One region of the Shimwellia blattae DSM 4481 genome, then DNA from elsewhere that is predicted to be linked to it. Evidence: predicted binding sites of a transcription regulator. Region 1 holds the regulator's gene; the other holds the start of a gene.
The links. Region 1 encodes Fur, which represses iron uptake genes when iron is present. Its sites were predicted from a motif close to ATAATAATGAGAACNACTATCAA; they were not measured.
Positions count from the first base shown of each region.

Region 2: sodA (superoxide dismutase [Mn]) is a predicted target of Fur. The motif match lies at 2,258-2,280, and genes of this name have one in related genera.

Region 1 covers NC_017910.1:2,767,918-2,771,343, reverse strand. Annotated here, with positions in the region: gene EBL_RS13015 (beta-N-acetylhexosaminidase) at 1-1,274, shown strand, start outside; gene fur (ferric iron uptake transcriptional regulator) at 1,359-1,808, opposite strand; gene fldA (flavodoxin FldA) at 2,108-2,638, opposite strand; gene ybfE (LexA regulated protein) at 2,795-3,091, opposite strand; gene ybfF (esterase) at 3,224-3,426, opposite strand, start outside.
Region 2 covers NC_017910.1:89,599-93,024, reverse strand. Annotated here, with positions in the region: gene EBL_RS00405 (helix-turn-helix transcriptional regulator) at 723-1,385, shown strand; gene sodA (superoxide dismutase [Mn]) at 1,564-2,184, opposite strand; gene rhaT (L-rhamnose/proton symporter RhaT) at 2,475-3,426, shown strand, end outside.

The DNA of each region.
Region 1 (3,426 bases):
GTTATGATCGTCTGATGAAAGAGGGCAAAGCGCAGGAGGCCGCGGCCTACCGGCTGCTGGATCCGACCGATACCTCAAACACCACGGGCGTGCAGTTTTACGATCGCACCGGCTACCTGAACCCGTGCCTGGAATCCTCGCGCCACTTTATTGATAAAGTGATCGGCGAGATCCAGCAGATGCACAAAGAGGCCGGGCTGGCGCTGACGACCTGGCATTTCGGTGGCGACGAGGCGAAAAATATCTACCTCGGCCCGGGGTATACGGATAAGAACAAACCGGAAGCGGGTAAAGGCCAGCTGGATCTCAGCAAACAGGACAAGCCCTGGGCGAAGTCTCAGGTGTGCCAGACCATGCTGAAAGAGGGCAAAGTGGCCGATCTGGAGCACCTGCCGAGCTGGTTCGCCGTGGAGGTGAGCAAGATTGTTAATAAGCACGGTATCGAGAAGATGCAGGCCTGGCAGGACGGCCTCAAAGATGCCAAAGATGCCAGCGCCTTCGCCACGAAACGCGTTGGGGTGAACTTCTGGGATACCCTGTACTGGGGCGGGGCGGATTCGGTCAATGACTGGGCGAACAAAGGCTATGAGGTGACCATCTCTAACCCGGATTATGTCTATCTCGACTTCCCTTATGAAGTGGATCCGCAAGAGCCGGGATATTACTGGGGAACACGCTTTACCGATGAGCGCAAGCTGTTCAGCTTTGCCCCCAATAACCTGCCGCAAAATGCGGAGACCTCCGTCGATCGCGACGGTATGACCTTCGCGGCGAAGTCAGACAAACCCTGGCCGGGCGCTCACGGGATCTCCGCCCAGCTCTGGAGCGAGGTGGTGCGCACAGACGATGAGCTGGAATATCGCCTGTTCCCGCGCCTGATTGCCATGGCGGAGCGTGCCTGGCACCAGGCCGGGTGGGAGCAACCTTTCCAGGCCGGTAAAGAGTATCAGGGGGGCGTCACGCACCATGTGGATACCAAAGCGCTGCACCAGGACTGGGAGCGTTTTGCAAACCTGCTGGGGCAGCGTGAGCTGGCGAAGGTGGATAAAACCACGCTTGCATACCGCCTGCCGGTGCCAGGGGCGCAGGTGGCAGCCGGGGTGCTGGCGGCGAATGTCAGCCTGCCGGGGCTTGGTATTGAATACTCGGTAGATGGCGGAAAGCAGTGGCAGCGCTATCAGGATAATGCCCGCCCGCAGGTCAGCGGTGAGGTGATGGTGCGTACTGTCAGCCCGGACGGTAAACGTACCAGCCGGGCGACAACGGTACGCTGAGTCGCAACGAAAAACGGTGGCCTGGCCACCGTTTTTTTGTCGGTAAAAAACCGGGTATCACCCGGTTATGTTTACTGAGCGTGATTATTTAGAGTCGTCGTGAGCGTGTTCATCCTCACGGCAGTCTCCCTCAGCGCAGTGGCCATACAGATACAGACTGTGGTTGGTCAGGCGAATTCCATGACGCGCCGCAATTTCACGCTGGCGGGATTCAATGGAGTCATCACTGAATTCGATCACTTTGCCGCAATCCAGACAGATCAGATGGTCATGGTGATGCTGCTGGGTCAGCTCAAAAACCGATTTGCCACCTTCGAAGTTATGACGGGTAACAATGCCCGCGTCATCAAACTGGTTCAGCACGCGGTATACGGTGGCTAAGCCAATCTCTTCGCCCATATCGATCAGTCGTTTGTACAGCTCTTCCGCACTGACGTGATGATTAGCAGGCTCCTGTAACACTTCGAGGATTTTCAGCCGGGGAAGTGTGACTTTAAGGCCAGCCTTCTTTAACGCGTTATTATTGTCAGTCATGCGGGAGTTATCCTGTTGCTTAACGATTTAGCCCCCGGAGGGAGTTAAAAGCGGGTACGACAAAAGATGCATGGGTTTCATTATAGAACCGATGGTTATAAATGAAAACCGCGAAACATCACACAAATACAGCCTTCAGAAAACGAATGTCAGTATTGCTTCACAAGAAAAAAACATTCATTAAAGCGACCGTCATTGTACCGCGTTCTGATATAAAGTTAAAAACTTGTAGCAATTCTTGTTATCGGGCAAAACAATCAGGCGGCACTGGCGGGTGGGTGCCAGCGCCGCGCTACCACTCAGGCGTTGATAATATCGCTCAGGTGCATCTCTTCAGAAACCTGCTTAACCCAGGCTTCAACGCGCTGCTGGGTCAGCTCTGGCTGGCGGTCTTCATCGATAGCCAGGCCCACGAAGTGGTTATCATCCACCAGACCTTTAGAGGCTTCAAAGTGGTAGCCTTCTGTTGACCAGTGGCCGACGATAGTCGCCCCGCGTGGCTCGATAATATCGCGCAGGGTGCCCAGCGCATCGCAGAAATATTCTGCGTAATCTTCCTGGTCGCCACAACCAAACAGCGCTACCAGTTTGCCGGTAAAATCAACATCTTCCAGGGTAGGGAAGAAATCATCCCAGTCACACTGCGCTTCACCGTAGTACCAGGTCGGGATACCGAGCAGCAGAATATCGAACGCTTCCAGATCTTCTTTGCTGCTTTTAGCAATGTCATGCACCTCAGCCACATCTTTACCGAGCTGCTTCTGAATCATTTTTGCGATATTTTCGGTGTTGCCAGTGTCGCTGCCGAAGAAAATGCCTGCGATCGCCATGAGTAAGATAACCTCTTGAATCTTAAAATAGGGTGGCTGCTTGATGCCATGGATTGGTCAATGATAGCAGAACAGCTCCTGCAGCGGAAACTGCTATCACCGCCTTGTGCACAGACTGCAACATGGGGCGGATAACGGGGAACGACGGGTTCTCTGTTACCGGGAGGGCGTCTTGCGTAACGTGTCGCTGAGTAAGTCCATCAGCATGGTTTCGATCAGTTCGCTGCGGCTGATACTGCGTGCCTCTGCCAGCTGGTTCAGTGCATCCACGGCGTCACTATTGAGTTTTAACTCCACACGCTTAAGCCCGCGGCTTTTATCGCGTTTGAGCTGGTTCCGTTTATTTATGCGTAACTGTTCGTCACGGGATAACGGATTGGTTTTCGGTCGACCCGGGCGACGTTCGTCTGCGAACAGATCGAGTGTCGTCCGGTCCGTTTGTTCTTTTGCCATGATAAAGAATATTGCCAGGGGAAACAGGCGACGGAGCATTAAGCCCGGGCGTATTAATCAGCGCGCCATCATACAACAGGGAGCAGGGCGCGCCAACGCGTAAGGCTAATCTGAAAATCAGTCGGCGAGTTTTTAGGCGGATTCCTGCCCGGCGGCGAGAAACTGGCGGATCACCCGCAGCACCGCGTCGGGTTTTTCAGCATGAACCCAGTGGCCTGTACCGGCTATCACGTGGGCCTGAGCCTGGGGGAACTGGCGTAAAATAGCCGGGCGGTACTCGGGTTTTACATAGGGCGAGTCGCCACCGCAGATAAACATGGCCGGGTGTGGCCAGG
Region 2 (3,426 bases), 1.5 Mb from region 1:
AAAAGAGAGCGCGCGTAAATATTATTTACGTACTGTTCTCTTCCTGAAGCAAGGAATAGCAATATTTATTACACAGTGCGCTGTGCCTCTATGCTTGTCTGGTGTGTCTGACTTTTCAGTCTGATAGTTCCATTCAAAAAACAAAGTGTCAATAGAGTGTTAAAAACGTATTTTTAAGGTTAACTTACAATGCGTAAATTAAGATGAAATACTCTTAGAAAAGATATGGTGCATAATAAATGCCACTACGTCATAGCCGTTATTTTTCGTGGTATTTATAAACAGACACTAAAAAATCTCAGGCTGTTTACGCGAATGACCAGGAGTATTTATTTCCTGTTCGGATTATTATTGTCATGCCATCGCACTAATTGATCAAATGCGCAGTAAACTTAATAAAAACCATTAAGATCCGGGAAGATTTTTGGCCACTGAAGATAATACACAGGGTTTAACTATTTGTGCGATAACAGCATGACAGCGGCCACATTTTTATAAAAACAAACTTCCTAATACAAAGGATTATTTTCCTGGTAAGAAGCAAACTGCTACCAGTTACAGGCAGTACACCACGTTCGTTATTCACACTTATTTTACCTGACATCCAATTGCGCAACATTTTTTAACATATTCGGATTTTTCCAGTTATACCTTATTTCTATAATTTCCGGCTCCTTTTAGCACCCGTTGACATAACAGGAAGGCGAATGAAATGATAAAAAATGATACCAGGGGAAGAAGGGAGAAAACGGGAAATGGGGCTCAATACGGAACTGAAAAAATTGTTCTGCAGCAGTTGCCCACAGCACTGTTCTGTACGGCCAGAGGTGTCCCCTCAGACCGCATACTGTACCAGCCCCTGCTTTTGCCTGTGGCCTGAGGATAACCTGTATTTTAACCGTGGCATTATTGAAGGATTACTGACAGACAACAACCATGCCATGCTTAATGGGTATATTTTTATCGATTTTTCCATCACCAATCTGCATATTTTTACAGATGATGCGTGGATAACATTTTTATCTAAGTCCGGCTTGAGGATCATACTCATCAGCGACAGGCACCTGCAGCCGCTGGCGAATTTCCTGTTTAAATTACACCGGCCGATCTCCGCCATTATCTACCATGATGATGAGCTGTCCGTCACCAGTGATAAAATAAGAAAAATTTTTGTCGGCTACATTGATCTTCACACCCGGGGCCCCACCATGACACAAACAGAATTCATTATATTAGGGAAATTCATCAACGGTATGACTGCCCGGCAAATCGCCGAAACGATGGATTTAAACATCCGCCACGTTTATGCCTGCAAGCAACGTATTGAAAAACACCTAGGAAATAAACTTAACCGCCTGTATATCAATGCCCGCACTATTAGCTGACCACGGTATTAATAATAACAACTCCCTGATGTGAACCACATTGTCCGATGCCAACACCAGGTTTTTTATAAAATGGCCCGCCACGGCTGTGTATTTCCCTGGCCGGGTGGCCGATATAAATAAGAATATAACAAAGAAAAAAAGCGAGCTTATGCTCGCTTTTTTACATCAGGCAGGATTATTTTTTAGCAGCAAAACGGGCTGCAGCTTCATCCCAGTTCACCACGTTCCAGAACTCTTTAATGTAGTCCGGGCGGCGGTTCTGGAATTTCAGGTAGTAAGCATGCTCCCAGACATCCAGGCCAACAATCGGGAAGCCGGAAGCACCAGAAATGGCTTCACCCATCAGCGGGCTGTCCTGGTTAGCCGTGGAGACCACTGCCAGCTTATCGCCTTTCAGCACCAGCCACGCCCAGCCGGAACCAAAACGGGTGGCAGCGGCTTTTTCAAACTCTGCTTTGAAGGCATCGACAGAGCCGAAATCACGCTCAATGGCGGCTTTCAGATCGCCCTGCAGCGTGGTGCCTTTTTTCAGCCCCTTCCAGAACAGGCTGTGGTTCGCATGGCCACCGGCATTGTTACGCAGCGCGGTTTTTTTATCCGCAGGCAGTTGATCCAGTTTGGTGATCAGCTCCTCAACCGGCAGGCTGGCAAACTCCGGCAGGCTTTCCAGCGCAGCGTTAGCGTTATTCACATACGCCTGGTGGTGCTTGCTGTGGTGGATTTCCATGGTCTGTTTGTCGAAGTGCGGCTCCAGTGCGTCATAAGCGTACGGCAGGGATGGCAGTGTATAACTCATAATCATCTCCAGATTGTCGGGCGGCAGAGGTTGTTAACGCCGCGTAAGCAGTCTGGTCATTATAATTATTTAAATGATATTGAAAATGATTATCAATGCCTCGTTTTTTATAAGGTTATCACCCCCCGCAAAACGCCAGATTTGTGAATACCGACAGGGGATTCCTCCGCTCTTTGCCACCCTTACCCGCCTGGCGGCAACGGTATAAAGGTTATGCTGCTGGTGAATTTTTACACTCATCGTACCGGGGTTTGTGGCCCCGAACCCATTCGACATATGAGGATATAAGAATGAGTAACGCAATTACGATGGGTATTTTGTGGCACCTCATTGGCGCGGCCAGCGCCGCCTGCTTTTACGCTCCGTTTAAAAAAGTACAAAAATGGTCATGGGAGACCATGTGGTCCATTGGCGGGATAGTCTCCTGGATAATTCTGCCCTGGGCCGTCAGCGCCGCCCTGTTACCGAACCTGCTGGATTACTACACCTCGTTTAGCGCATCGACCCTGCTGCCGGTGTTTTTATTCGGCGCCATGTGGGGCATTGGCAATATTAACTATGGCCTGACCATGCGCTACCTCGGCATGTCGATGGGGATTGGTATCGCCATTGGTATTACGCTGATTGTCGGCACCCTGATGACCCCAATTCTGAACGGCCAGTTTGGCGTACTGGTGGGCACCCCCGGCGGGCAAATGACGCTCCTCGGGGTGCTGATTGCGCTTATCGGGGTGGCGATTGTGACCCGGGCCGGGCAGCTAAAAGAGCGCAAAATGGGCATCAAAGCCGAAGAGTTCAACCTCAAAAAAGGGCTTATGCTGGCGGTGATGTGCGGTATTTTTTCCGCCGGGATGTCTTTTGCCATGAACGCCGCCAAACCCATGCATGAAGCCGCCGCCGCGCTGGGGGTGGATCCGCTGTATGTGGCGCTGCCAAGTTATGTGGTGATCATGGGCGGTGGTGCCGTCATTAACCTGGGTTACTGCTTTATCCGCCTGGCGCGGGTGCCGTCGCTCTCGGTCAGGGCGGATTTCTCCCAGGCCCGGGGGCTGATTATTACCAACGTGCTGCTCTCTGCCCTGGGCGGGTTAATGTGGTATCTGCAGTTCTTCTTCTATGCCTGGGGCCATGCGCGGATCCCGGCCCAGTATGATTATATGAGCTGGATGCTGCACATGAGCTTCTATGTGCTGTGCGGCGGTCTGGTCGGGCTGGTGCTTAAGGAGTGGAATAACGCCGGTC